Catenulispora sp. GP43: one gene and its partner. The protein of the gene in region 2 interacts with the protein of the main gene of each other region in a pairwise test. Links are inferred from orthologs where the notes say so. Each region holds a gene or a part of one and is shown on either strand. Other genes may lie near its edges.

Region 1 (7,232 bases), on a different replicon or contig from region 2:
ACGACACCAGCCGCGCCAGCGCCTCATCCCGCTCCGCCGCGCTCTCATCGGCCTCGGCGCGCTCCAGCGCGTAGGCGTGCAGCAGGTCGTGGAGCTCGTAGCGGTCCGCGGTGCGCTGCTCGACCAGGTTCTCGTCGACCAGCGCCTCCAGGGCGCCGCGGGCCGCGCCCTCCGAGGTGCCGGCCAGCGCCGCCACCGCGCCGCTGGTGAAGCCGCGGCCGGGATGCAGGCTCAGCAGCCGGAAGGCGCGCGCCGTGGCCGGCGGCAGGTCGCGGTAGGACAAGTCGAAGACCGGACGCAGCTCTCGGCCGCCGGCGCGCACCGCGTCCAGGCCGCTGTCGCGCAGGTACGCCGCCAGCCGCTCCAGGCTCCAGGACGGCCGCGAGCGCAGCCGGGCGGCGGCCAGCGACACCGCCAGCGGCAGCAGCCCGCACAGCCGCACCACCTCGGCGGCGGCCTCCGGCTCGGCGTCCACGCGGGCCCGGCCCACGATCCGCGCCAGCAGCTCCAGCGCGTCGCGCAGCGGGAAGACGCCCAGCCGGAACAGGTGCGCGCCGTCCAGGCCGGCCAGGTTCCGGCGGCTGGTGACCAGCACCAGGCAGCGCGGGTCGGCCGGGATCAGGTCGGCGACCTGCGCCTCGTCGGCGGCGTTGTCCAGGACCAGCAGGGCGTCGCGGCCGGCGATCCGGTCGCGGAACATCGCCGCGCGCTCGTCCCGGTCGGCCGGGATGGCCCGCGCCGGCACCTCCAGCTGGCGCAGGAAGGAGTCCAGGACGTCGGCCGGGTCGGCCGGGGCCGCCTCGGCGTCGAAGCCCCGCAGGTTCACGTAGAGCTGCACGTCGGCGAAGCGCCCGGCCCGGACCAGTTCGTGCGCGGCGCGGATGGCCAGCTGGGTTTTGCCGACGCCGGCCATGCCCTCGATCGCCGAGACGACTACGGTGCGCGGTGCCTGCGCGCCGCCGGCTTGCCCGGCCTGCCCCTGCCCGGCTTGCCCGGCCAGTCCGACCAGGGCGGCCAGCTCGGCCAGTTCCTCCCGCCGGCCCGTGAACGTCGCCAGCTCGGCCGGCAGCTGGCGGAACACCCCGCCGGTCCCCGCGGCCCGCCGGGTCGCGTGCGCCGCCACACAGGCCGCCCGCCACCGCGCCGCCTGCGTCTCGGGCACCCCGAGCGCCTGCACGATCGCCGCGACCAGTTCGTGGTTCAGCCGGCGGCGCGCCGGGTCGAAGACGTCGCTGATGGTGGAGTGAGTGACGTCCTGCGGCGGTTTGAGCAGTGGGCCGACGCGCTTGGCCAGGAGGCGGAAGGGCGGCGAGCCGGCATACGCGCGCAGCGTCCGCAGCCGCTCGATGAAGTCGGCGAGGTCCACGCTGCCGACCGGGTCGGGGGCGGCGGAGATGGTCTGGTCCGTCACACAAACCCTTCCATGACACCGTTCGGCGAGGATCGCCGCAGGTCTACGGCTTGCGGATGAGTGTACGGAGTTGTACGGGATTCTCGCCTCCGAGTATCGCCAATGCTTAATCTCGACGTGCGAGTCGCGCAGCGGATGGTGCGGCGGCACCCCGGCTGCGTGGGGCGGAGCCCGGGAGGCTGTGCGCTGTCAACGGGGGTTGCGACGGCCGACTTCACCGCGTCTTGCGGAACTCGTGGGGGGTTCCGCAAGGCGCGGCTGTGGTTTTCGAGGTTTCCCGCCAGCACGACAGAGCGCCCCGACCGGAAAGATCCGGTCGGGGCGCTCTGTCGTGCTCGTGCCTCAGCGCGTCCTCACGCCTCGCCGCCGGTCGGGCCGGCGCCCGCGGCGCGCACGTCGTGCAGCTGGTACTTGCGGATCGCCTCGGCCGGGGCCTCCCGCTTGACCTCGCCGCGCTTGGCGAGCTGGGCCAGGACGGCGGTCACCACCGACTCGGCGTCGATGTGGAAGAACCGGCGCGCGGCGCCGCGGGTGTCCGCGAAGCCGAAGCCGTCGGCGCCCAGCGAGGTGTACCGCTGCGGCGACGTCGCGTCGCCCGGCACCCACTGCGCGATCTGGTCCGGGACCGCGCGCATCCAGTCCGACACCGCGACGATCGGGCCCTCGGTGGCGCCCAGCGTCTGGGTGACGTAGGGCACGCGCGGCTCCTCCTCGGGGTAGAGCAGCGCGCGCTCGTCGGCGGCCAGTGCGTCGCGGCGCAGCTCGGTCCAGGAGGTGGCCGACCACACGTCCGCGGCCACGCCCCACTCCTCGGCCAGCATCTGCTGCGCCTTCAGCGCCCAGGTGACGCCGACGCCCGAGGCCAGGATCTGCGCCTTGGGCCGGTCGGCCGGGCCCTCCGGGGCGGCCGCGTAGCGGTACAGGCCCTTCAGGATGCCCTCGGTGTCCACGCCGGCCGGCTCAGCGGGCTGCTGGTACGGCTCGTTGTAGACGGTGACGTAGTAGAACACGTCCTCGCCGTGCGGGTGCTCCTCGGAGGACCCGTACATGCGGCGCAGACCGTCCTGCACGATGTGGCTGATCTCGAACGCGAACGCCGGGTCGTAGGCGACCGCCGCCGGGTTCGTGGACGCCAGCAGGTGCGAGTGGCCGTCGGCGTGCTGCAGGCCCTCGCCGGTCAGCGTGGTGCGCCCGGCCGTGGCGCCCAGCACGAAGCCGCGCCCGAGCTGGTCGGCCATCTGCCAGAACTGGTCGCCGGTCCGCTGGAACCCGAACATCGAGTAGAAGATGTAGACCGGGATCGTGGCCTCGCCGTGCGTGGCGTAGGAGCTGCCCGCGGCCACCAGGGACGCCGTCGAGCCGGCCTCGCTGATGCCCTCGTGCAGGATCTGGCCCTGCGTGGACTCCTTGTACGACAGCAGCAGGTCGCGGTCCACGGCGTCGTAGGTCTGGCCGTGCGGCGAGTAGATCTTCGCGGTCGGGAACAGCGAGTCCATGCCGAAGGTGCGGGCCTCGTCCGGGATGATCGGCACGAACCGCGCGCCGATGTTCTTGTCCCGCATCAGGTCCTTCAGCAGCCGGACGAAGGCCATGGTGGTGGCCATCGCCTGCTTGCCGGAGCCCTTCTTCAGCTGCCCGTAGACGTCGTCGCCGGGCAGGATCAGCGGCTTGGTGCGCACCTGGCGGCGCGGCAGGTAGCCGCCGAGCGCGGCGCGGCGCTCCTTCATGTACTGGATCTCGGGGGAGTTCTCGCCCGGGTGGAAGTACGGCGGCAGGTCCGCCTCCAGCTGGGCGTCCGTGATCGGCAGGTGCAGCCGGTCGCGGAAGCTCTTGAGCTCGGCCTTGGTGAGCTTCTTCATCTGGTGCGTGGCGTTGCGCGCCTCGAAGTGCTCGCCCAGCGTCCAGCCCTTGATGGTGTGGGCCAGGATCACGGTCGGCTGGCCGGTGTGCTCCCGGGCCGCCTTGAACGCCGCGTAGACCTTGCGGTAGTCGTGGCCGCCGCGCGACAGGGTGCGCAGCTGGTCGTCGGACATGCCGGAGACCATCTTGCGCAGCCGGGCGTCGTCCCCGAAGAAGTTCTCGCGGATGTAGTCGCCGGTCTCCACCGAGTAGGTCTGGAACTGGCCGTCGGGCGTGGTGTTCATCTTGTTCACCAGCGCGCCGTCGGTGTCCTGGGCCAGCAGCGGGTCCCAGTCGCGGCCCCAGATCACCTTGATGACGTTCCAGCCGGCGCCGCGGAAGGTGGACTCCAACTCCTGGATGATCTTGCCGTTGCCGCGCACCGGGCCGTCCAGGCGCTGCAGGTTGCAGTTGATCACGAAGGTCAGGTTGTCCAGCTCGTCGCGGGCGGCCAGGCCGATCGCGCCGAGCGACTCCGGCTCGTCGGTCTCGCCGTCGCCGAGGAACGCCCAGACATGGCTGCGCGAGGTGTCCGCGATGCCGCGCGAGTACATGTACTTGTTGAACCGCGCCTGGTAGATCGCGCCGATCGGGCCCAGGCCCATCGAGACGGTCGGGAACTCCCAGAAGTCCGGCATCAAGCGCGGGTGCGGGTAGGAGGACAGGCCGTAGGGCGCCTGGGAGGTCTCCTGGCGGAAGCCGTCCAGGTGCTGCTCGGTGAGCCGGCCCTCGAGGAACGCGCGGGCGTAGATGCCCGGCGAGGCGTGGCCCTGGAAGTAGACCTGGTCGCCGGACTCGCCGTGGTCCTTGCCGCGGAAGAAGTGGTTGAAGCCCACTTCGTACAGCGACGCGGCCGAGGCGTAGGTGGCGATGTGGCCGCCGACGCCCAGGCCCGGACGGTTCGCCCGGGACACCATGATGGCGGCGTTCCACCGGATGAACGCACGGATCCGGCGCTCGATGTCCTCATCCCCGGGGAACCACGGCTCCGCCTCCGGCGGGATCGTGTTGATGTAGTCCGTGGAGCGCAGGCCCGGCACGCCGACCTGTTTCGCGCGGGCTTCCTGGAGGAGGCGCAGCATCAGGTACCGCGCACGCTGGCGGCCCTGTTCGTTGACGACCGAGTCCAGGGACTCGATCCACTCCGCTGTCTCGTTCGGATCCACGTCCGGCAGCTGAGTGGGCAGGCCGTCACTGATGATGGGGAATCGCTCTTGTCCGGGTGCCACTGTCGTCCTTCAACCTAGACACAGATCTTGTAGATCTTCTCGGTTACATCGTCCACCATCGTCTAACGCGCATGCCGTGGACGTCACATCTACTCGATGGTAACCGGTATAGACCGGTATAAATGCGTGCCGAGGGGTGGTCTTCGCCGGAGTCCGGGTGGTCTTCGCCGGAGTCCGGGTGTGAACTGAAGACATGCGAGCAACAGTTGGAGACCGGCTTCACGTGCACGCCGCCCACGTCGGCGAGATGGACCGCAGCGGCGAGATCATCGAGGTCCAGGGGGACTCTGGCACCCCTCCCTACCTGGTCCGGTTCGACGACGGGCACCAGGGACTGGTGTTCCCCGGACCCGACGCGGTCGTCGAACACGGCGCCTCCGCGCCCGCCGGCGGCGACACCGCGCCGGACTCGCCGTCCGACGGGTAGTTGCGTCTTGGGCTTCCGGCGTATGGACTAGGGGAATGCAGAACGACATGAAGGAGGACAGTTCCGTGGGCGCGGTCGCGGACACGGTTCAGGCCGCCGCAAACCCGCTGGCGGTGCGCCTGGGCTTCCAGGCCGGCGAAGTGGTGCAGGAACTCGGCTGGGACGAGGACTGCGACGAGGAACTGCGTCAGGCCATCATGGACACGATCGGCGCGGATCTGGTCGACGTGGACTTCGAGGGCGTGGTCGACGCCGTGGTGCTGTGGCACCGTACGGACGACGGCGACCTGGTGGACAACCTGGTCGACGCGCTGACCTCGCTGGCCGACGGCGGCCCGATCTGGCTCCTGACGCCCAAGGCCGGGCGCCCGGGGCACGTGGAGCCCAGCGACATCGGCGAAGCGGCCCCCACGGCCGGACTGTCGGCGACCTCCAGCATCAGCGCCGGCCCGGACTGGTCCGGCACCCGGCTGGTGAGCCCGAAGGCCGGCGGCAAGCTGGCCAAGTCCACGGTCCGGGCCAAGGCCGACAGCACGGAGAACTAGCGGCGATGTCCTCCCCGAACGGGCCGCCTGACGGCGGCCCTTCCATCCATCCCTCGAACAGTCCGGCGCCGGCCGGCCCGGCAGGCGTGCCCCGCCCAGGTTCCGGAGCGGGTTCCGGAGCCGGTTCCGGTTCCGGCCCCGGGGCGGCCTCGCAGGTCCAGGCCGAGCAGCCACCGGTCCCGGCGGTCGGCGATCGGGCGCCGGCCTTCACCCTGACCGACCAGCACGGACAGAGCGTCTCCCTGGAGGATTTCCGGGGGAAGCAGGCCGTGCTGCTGGTCTTCTATCCCTTCGCCTTCTCCCGGGTCTGCGGCTCGGAGCTGCAGGCGATCCACGAGAGCGTCGGCGACTTCCAGAACGAGCACGTCCAGGTGCTCGCGGCGTCGTGCGACGCGCTGTACTCGCTGCGCGCGTACGCCGACGAAGCCGGCTTCGGCTTCCCGCTGCTGGCCGACCACTGGCCGCACGGCGGGGCGGCGCGCGCGTACGGGGTCTTCGACGCCGAGCGCGGTTGCGCCGTCCGAGGGACCTTCCTGATCGACCGAGAGGGTGTGGTGCGCTGGACCGTGGTGAACGGTCTGGCGGACGCGCGCTCACTGGACGATTACCGGGCCGCGCTGGCCGCGGCCGGGGTGTAAGACAACCATCCGGCTCGCCGGCGCACCGCCGCCGGCGACTCACCCGCATAGGAAACCATCACGCCATGCCCTGCCACCGCTGCGGCGCCCGCCAGACCGACCCGGTCCGCGGCGCGTCACCGTGGCGGCGGGGCGTGCGCGCGGGGGAGCAGGTCCTGGTCTGCCCGGACTGCCAGCGCGGCCGCGACTGGACCGCCGACCTGGCGCACTGCGCCGCCTGCGGCTCGCCCCGCCTGGTCCGCGCACTTGGCAACACGCAATGCAAGGACTGCGGAGCCGAGGACCACGTGACCCCCGAGGCCGCCGCGACCCCCGAGAGAGCCGAGGCGGCCACCGAGTCGCGCTCCGGCGTCACCACCTTGTCCGAAGACGTGCACGCGGCCCTGGAGCGGCATTTCGGCCAGAGAACCGACTGAGCGTTCCGGCTTGCCCCCACGGGGTAGCAAACTGTAGTCAGATGGATAGGGATGTCAGACAACTTCATCAGCCAGGGGGTACCGCCATGCGCCTGAACCGGATGATCATCAGGGCGTCCGACGACGGCGAGGGGGGCGGCCGCGTCGAGAAGATGACAGCGGCCAGACCGGTCCAGTCGCTCACCAGCCGCGGCGCCGCCGCGGGCACACTGCGCGTGAACCTCATCTGGGACCAGCTCCCGATGATCCCCACCCCGCGCCCCACCGGAGGCCTCAAACTCTCCTCCCGCCGCCTGGAACCCCCGCCGATCAGCCACGGCCGCCTCGTCGACCTGGACCTGGGCTGCCTGTACGAGTTCACGGCCGGCCAGCGCGGCGTGGTCCAGGCCCTGGGCCACCGCCGAGGCGACTTCGAACGCCCGCCCTACATCCGCCTGGACCAGGACGACCGCAGCGGCAGCGCCATAGGCGAGAACCTGTTCATCAACCTGGACCACGCGGACGAACTGAGCCGCATCCTCATCTTCGTCTTCGCCTACCAAGGCGCCTTCGACGGAGCCAACGCGAAGGTGACCCTGCACCCGGCCATCGGCAATCCGCTGGAGATCAAGCTGGAGAACCCCATCGCGCAGGCGAAGTCGTGCGCGGTGGCGCTGCTGCTGCGCCA
Region 2 (6,681 bases):
TCCCAGGCAGATCTCGGCGGCCCGCTACATGTGGTCCGCCCAGCGGCCGTGGGCCCCGGAGAAGGCACTGACCCGCGACGCGGCCATGCTGGTCGAGCAGCTGCTCGCGGAATGGGGCGCGACCGGCTGGCCGGAGCTGGACGTCGCGCAGCGCTACCGCGAGGCGATGCTCGTCCCCGGCGCCGCGCACTCCTCGCTGGAGTACTACCGCTGGCTCATCAGGTCCCTGGTCCGCCCCGACGGCATGCGGTACGCGCAGCGCATGCGCACCGAGGTCAAGGTGCCGGTTCTGCACCTGCAGGGCGAGCTCGACAACGCCCTGCTGCCGCACATCGCGCGCGGCTCGGGCCGCTACGTGACCGCCGCGTACCGCTGGCGGCTGCTGGAGGGCATCGGCCACTTCCCGCAGGAGGAGGCGCCGATGCGCTTCAACGGCGAGCTGATCGACTGGCTGAAGAGCTAGCCGACTACGACTTCCCAGAAGTCTTTATGTAGAGCAGCACCGCGCACCCCACGGCCATCGCCGGCGCCAGGAACCAGGTCTCCATCTTGTTGCCGGTGCGCTGGATCAGCGGTATCCCGGTGCGCAGCGTGAACGGCCAGAACAGCCGGCAGCCGTGGTCGGTGAGACAGTCACCCGCCAGATGGGTCAGCGCCCCGAGGCCTATGGCGAACGGCAGCCAGCTCGGCGCGCTGGCGATCCAGCGGTCCATCAGGACCGTGCCGCCGCCGGCCAGCAGGATACAGGGCCCGTAGGCGTGAAGCCCTTCTCCCGGCGGGCACAGGTTCAGCGCCCGGGCGGCCAGCGCCAGCATGAAGAACACCAGGCCGAGGGTGAAGTAGCGCCCGAGGTACTTCTCGCCGGCCCAGGTGCCGTAGGTGACGGCGGCGACGAAGGCGAACGAGTGCGTGGCGTGCCGGTGCCCGCCGCTGATCTTCTCGATCGCCCTGCACAGGTTGTGGGTGATCGGCCCGATCGCGTGCGCGATGGTGCCGTTCGGGTGGTCGATGTCCGGCAGCAGCGCCGCTCCGGCCGTGATGAAGGTCCCGAAGATCAGGTCCTTGACCTGGATGTGCGCGGTGGAGCCATGCATGGCCGGATAGGCCAGGACGCTCATCGGCAGCGCCGAGGCGGCCGCCGCCCAGGCCAGTCCGCCGCTGGTCGCGTGTGAGTGCCCGAGCATGGCCGATCCGCCCCCTGGTTGTGCTTCGCCGACAGTGGCATGAACGTATCAGGAGGGCACGACGGAGGTCAGTGCGGCAGAGGGCTGAAAAACCGGGTCGCCGGCCCGGCGCCTCAGATCGCGCAGGCCTGCGTGTTCACCGGAACGTCGGTGGCGGCGCCGGCGGACGCGTCGGAGGAGACCTCCTGCGCGGTCAGCGCGTACCCGGTGTTCTTGTCCTCCAGCGACTTGGCGAACACCACGCCGAGCACCCGGCCGTCGGTGGACAGCAGCGGGCCGCCGGAGTTGCCCTGCTGCACCTGCGCGTAGAGCGCGAACACCTGGCGCCGGACGTTGCCGTTGGAGTAGATGTCGGCGCCGGTCGCGGTGATCTGCTCGCGGATGCGCGCGGGGTCGACGCTGAACGGGCCGTCCTCGGGGTAGCCGACCACCATCGCGGAGTCGTTGGCCTTGCCGTCCAGGTCGAAGTTCAGCTGCGGGGCCTTCAGGCCGGGGACGTCCAGCACCGCGATGTCGCGCTTGGGGTCGAACAGCACCACGGTGGCCGCGTACTGCCGGTTGTTGGACTGGCGCACCACCAGCGAGCGGGTGCCGCCGACCACGTGCGCGTTGGTCATCACCTTGCCGGGCGCGTACACGAACCCGGAGCCCTCGATGTCCTTGCCGCAGGAGGGGGCCTGGCCGCGGATCTTCACGATCGAGGCCCGGTCGGCGGCGATCACCGGGCTGCCCACCAGCGACTGGTCCGGGGCCGGGACGTTCGCCGGGTCCTCGGCCTGGAAGGGCGCGAACACCTGCGGGAAGCCATTGCGGTTCAGGACGTTGGAGAACCCGTTGAACCACTGGTTGGCGCCCTGCGGCAGCACCTGGGTCATGCCCTTGAGGATGCTGGAGGAGCGCACCTGGTCGCTGATGGTCGGCACCGAGGACGTGAACAGCGCCAGGCCCAGGAACCAGGCCACCATCAGCACCGCGACCACCGACACCACCGCGCCGCTCACCGCGTCCACCAGCCGGGCCGGCTCCCAGGTGATGGCCTCGCGCAGCTTGCCGCCCAGCATCGAGCCGAGCACCTGCCCGACCACCGCCAGCGCCAGCACCGCGCACAGCGCTATCACCGAGGCCAGCAGGCTCGCCGAGGAGCGGTCCAGGAACGTCGGGACGATCACGAAGCCCAGCGCCAGACCGCCGAGGAAGCCCGCGAAGGAGACCACTCCGACGACGAAACCCTGCCGATACCCGGAGACCGCGAACGCCGCCACGACCAGCAGCAGCAGGATGTCGAGGATGTCCATCTACTTATCTTCTCCCCCCGGCGCCCCGCGGCTGCGGAACGCCAGCGCGAGCACCTCCTGCGGCAGCGGCTCGACCCGCCCGGTGTCCCACGGCTGTTCCCATCCGCCCGCCCTGAGCACCCCGTCCAGGAGCGCGGCGGTGAAACCCCAGATCAACAGCGAGCCCGCCTCGAAGGCCGGGCTCGACCGCCCCGAAGGGTTGCCGACCAGCATCCGGTTGGCCGGGTCGACCAGCTCGCGCACCGCGATCCGGCGCACCGAGGCGACCTCCCGCGGATCGCGCACCCGCACCGGGCTCGGGGCGCGCCACCAGCCCAATACCGGCGTCACCAGGAAGTCCGAGGGGAAGACGTACTGATCGGGCAGGATCCCGAAGACCTGGACCCCGTCCGGATCCAGGTCGGTCTCCTCGTTGGCCTCCCGCAGCGCGGTCGCCACCGGCCCCTCCCCGGGGTCCACGGCACCGCCGGGGAACGCCGGCTGGCCGGGATGGTTCCGCAGCGTCTTGGCGCGCTCGACGAACAACACGTCGGGCCCCTCGACGGGATCCTCACCGAACAGGATGAGCACGGCGGAGCGCCGGGGCTCCCCGGCCAGATCCGCGGGCCGCTGGAACCGGGGCCCCATCCCGCTCCCGTTCTCGGCGGCGCGGGCGAGCGGAAGCAGCCAGTCGGGCAGCGGATCGGCTATCGGAATGTCCATGTCGTGCGCAACGCTCACAGCGGCAGACCGCCTTCCCCCGGCTTGTACTTCAGCAGCGCGGCCGCCTTCACCGGATCCTGCTCCCCGATCCCCCGGCTGGGGCACAGCTTCGCGATCGGGCACGCTCCGCACGCCGGCTTCTTCGCATGGCAGACCCGCCGGCCGTGGTAGATGGTCCGGTGCGAGAGCAGCGTCCAGTCCTTGCGCGGGAACAACTCGCCGATGGCGTGCTCGACCTTGACCGGGTCCTCCAGATCGGTCCACCCCCAGCGGCGCACCAGGCGCCCGAAATGGGTGTCGACCGTGATGCCGGGGACGCCGAACGCGTCGCCGAGCACGACATTGGCGGTCTTGCGGCCGACCCCCGGAAGCTTCACCAGCTCGTTGAGCTTGCCCGGCACCTGCCCGCCGTAGTCGGTGACCACCGCCTTCGACATGCCCAGCAGCGACTTCGCCTTGTTGTGGAAGAACCCGGTGGGCTTGATCAGCGCCTCGAGCTCCTCGGGATCGGCGGAGGCCAGGTCGGCGGGCGTCGGGTAGCGCCGGAACAGCGCGGGCGTGACCTTGTTCACTCCGACGTCGGTGGACTGGGCGGACAAGATGACCGCGGTGAGGAGCTGGTAGGGGTCCTCGAAGTCCAGCTCGCACTTGGCGTACGGGTAGACGTCGCTGAGCTCGCGGTAGATCTTGCGGGCGCGCCTGACCAGCGCCGTGTGGGTCTCCGGCTTCGCTGTCTTCACGTCGGAGACGTCGGCGGCGGCTCGGGTCATGGGCTCCACTGTAAGCCGATGAACCTAAGAGGCGGGTGTGAACTCGCGGTCGTCACCCGATGGCGGCGGGGTGAAGCGGGCCGCGGCGGACGACGGCCGAGGCCCGGCACCTGGGTGCCGGGCCTCGCTTGGCGAGAATCTGGTCGCGCGCCTTCGCTCACCGGCGGCCGGCCGTCATCACGTACTCGCGGTTCCGGTTCTGGCCCTGGTTCTGCGGCGCCGTCCGGGTCCGGATCTGTGTCTGCGTGGTGCGCGAGGACAGGGTCCAGGCGCGGGCGCCGATGGTGCTCAGTCGGACGATGACTTCGCTGAAGGCCATCAGGATCAGGGCGGTGACCCAGGCCTGGCCGCTGGTGATGTCGTGGGCGGCCGAGAACTTGGTCAGGTGTGCGGCGCCGGAGGGGTGGGAGGACCAGACCGCGAAGCCCAGGCGGAAACCCATGCTGATGACCCACAGTGCGGCGGCGCCGGCGGTGGCCTTGATGTGTGCGTGGCCCTGCAGCATCCGCATCCGGGTGAGCAGGCCGCCGAACAGGCCGAACACGACGCCGACACCGGTGAACACAGCGATCAGCACCAGGTCGTTGCCGGCGGTGGGGATGCCGTGCAGGTAGTTCTTCGCCGCGAAGGTGATCATCGCGATCGGCACGATGAACGTGGCCTTGGAGATCCGCTCCTCGCGCAGCTGGCGGAAGACGATCAGGACGAGCGCGATGTCGATGATCCAGTCGGTTGTCGTCATGACTACGACTATGCAAGCCGACGACCTGCTGTTTCTTCAACCCTGAGGTGGGACGGGGGTGGAAACCACGCCTCCACCCCAGGGTTGAACGCCCGGCCGCGGAACGGCCGGGCGGCGCTCAGCGCTTCGCGTCCGTGATCAGCCGTGCCTCCACGACCGGCGAGATCGCGGTGGGTCCGCCGAAGATGTGGCCGTCAGCAACAGCGGGCCGTTCATGAGCGCCATGTACGCGCCGCCGGTGAGGCTGTCCGCGAAGGCCGTTCCGCTGGCGACGCCGACGGGGGTCGCGGTCGGTACGTCCTCGTTCCAGGCGCCGGCGAGGTTGGCGGCCGTCGCGTAGCGGTCGTGGCCGCAGACGCCCGTGGATCGTCGCGTACAGGAGCAGTCCGTTGGCCGACTTGGAGACGGGATAGTCGGCGGTGGTCGGGGTCTTCAGAAAGGTCTTCAGCCCGGTGCCGTCCAGCTTCACCGACATGATCGTGGTCGCCGGGATGACGACTGGATTGTGCGTGGGATCGTACGAGTGCGTGGTGCGAGCGAACAGCACTGTGCCGTTGTCCGCCCAGAGCGGACTGGAGTCAGGTTCTGCAAGGGAGAGCCACCGACGTCCGAGGTCCCCGGGGCGACGAGTTCGTGGGCGTTCCGGCCGCCCAGGTCGCAGACCCACACGGTGTTGGCGGTCTGATCCTCGAAGACGATGCGTGATCCGTCCGGCGACACCGCCGGGTTGTCGGCGACATGGCTGGTGTCCCAGCCTCCGCCGACGACGGCGACGTGCGCGGGCTGCGATCCATCGGCCGCCACCGTCTCGAAGCCCGACGATAACCAAGACGACGCATGTCAGGGAGGCTAGCGCGAGCGTGCGACGACGTGATCATACGTTCGGTCGAGGCCATCTCACCCTTCTGCGAACCCGCCGAAAATCGACACCGCGATGACGAAAATCGACATGATGTAGACTTTTTTTCGTCGATGGGAGAAACGATGCAGCAGAAGTGGCTCATCACCGGAGTCAGCAGCGGCCTCGGCCGCGCGTTCGCGCAGGCCGCCCTGGATGCCGGGCACACCGTGGCCGGCACCGTGCGCTCCGAGGAGGACTCGCGGGCCTTCGAAGCCCTCGCCCCCGGACGGGCCCACGGCCGCGTCCTGGACGTGACCGACGACAACGCCGTCGCGCGCACGGTCGACGAGGTCGAGACGGCCGTCGGGCCCCTGGACGTGGTCATCGCGAACGCCGGCTACGGCCTGGAGGGGACCTTCGAGGAGACGCCGCTGGCCGAGGTGCGGCGGCAGTTCGAGGTCAACGTCTTCGGGGCGGTGGCCACGTTGCGCGCCGCGCTACCCGCCATGCGCCGCCGCCGGCGCGGGCACCTGATGGCCGTCACCTCCATGGGCGGACTCATGGCGGTACCGGGGATGTCCGCCTACTGCGGCAGCAAGTTCGCCCTCGAGGGCATCCTGGAGGCGCTGGGCAAAGAGGTCGCACAGTTCGGGATCCACGTCACCGCGATAGAGCCGGGCTCCTTCCGCACCGACTGGGCCGGCCGCTCCATGACCCGCGCCGACCGGACCGTCGAGGACTACGACGACCTGTTCGGCCCCATCCGCGACGCCCGCCGCAAGGCCAGCGGCAACCAGCTGGGCAACCCGGCCAAGGCCGGCGAGGCCGTGGTGCACATCGCCTCGGTCGAGGCGCCGCCGTCGCACCTGCTCCTCGGCTCGGACGCGCTGCGCCTGGTCGGGGCCGCGCGCGCGGCCGTGGACGCGGACATCCGCGACTGGGAGGCGCTCTCGCGCACCACCGACTTCGCCGAGGGTGCTCAGCTCTGATGCCCGGCCACGACACATCGAGCCGGCGCGCCGCCGAGAGCAAGGGCGATCTGCGGGAGCGGGCCATCCTCGACACCTGCGAAGCACTGCTGACGGACAAGGGCTACGACGCCATGACCGTCAACGACATCGCCCAGGGCGCCGGCATCACCCGCGGC

What was found.
Region 1: the proteins of nth (region 2) and aceE interact in binary tests that used the Escherichia coli proteins (3 or more experiments, as listed by UniProt). The link is inferred for Catenulispora sp. GP43 from one-to-one orthologs.

The regions. Positions count from the first base shown.
Region 1 is NZ_JBGCCT010000044.1:16,611-23,842, forward strand. What follows is about bases 1,565-4,918. They hold aceE (pyruvate dehydrogenase (acetyl-transferring), homodimeric type), read right to left. Parts: upstream 4,540-4,918; coding sequence 1,765-4,539; downstream 1,565-1,764. Other genes in these bases: ABH926_RS49035 (DUF1918 domain-containing protein), read left to right, coding at 4,733-4,918. Outside these bases: ABH926_RS49025 (tetratricopeptide repeat protein), read right to left, coding at 1-1,411; more of ABH926_RS49035, read left to right, coding at 4,919-4,966; ABH926_RS49040 (DUF3052 domain-containing protein), read left to right, coding at 5,002-5,511; ABH926_RS49050 (hypothetical protein), read left to right, coding at 6,215-6,565; ABH926_RS49055 (Tellurium resistance), read left to right, coding at 6,652-7,232. UniProt on the Escherichia coli protein: Component of the pyruvate dehydrogenase (PDH) complex, that catalyzes the overall conversion of pyruvate to acetyl-CoA and CO(2).
Region 2 is NZ_JBGCCT010000003.1:469,710-476,390, reverse strand. Bases 2,074-4,876 are described here. They hold nth (endonuclease III), read right to left. Parts: upstream 3,952-4,876; coding sequence 3,196-3,951; downstream 2,074-3,195. Other genes in these bases: ABH926_RS09470 (cell wall-binding repeat-containing protein), read right to left, coding at 4,832-4,876; ABH926_RS09475 (hypothetical protein), read right to left, coding at 4,109-4,693; ABH926_RS09485 (CoA pyrophosphatase), read right to left, coding at 2,480-3,181; ABH926_RS09490 (MarP family serine protease), read right to left, coding at 2,074-2,479. In the rest of the region: ABH926_RS09500 (alpha/beta fold hydrolase), read left to right, coding at 1-463; ABH926_RS09495 (metal-dependent hydrolase), read right to left, coding at 468-1,184; more of ABH926_RS09490, read right to left, coding at 1,298-2,073; more of ABH926_RS09470, read right to left, coding at 4,877-5,104; ABH926_RS09465 (oxidoreductase), read left to right, coding at 5,678-6,523; ABH926_RS09460 (TetR/AcrR family transcriptional regulator), read left to right, coding at 6,523-6,681. UniProt on the Escherichia coli protein: DNA repair enzyme that has both DNA N-glycosylase activity and AP-lyase activity. The DNA N-glycosylase activity releases various damaged pyrimidines from DNA by cleaving the N-glycosidic bond, leaving an AP (apurinic/apyrimidinic) site.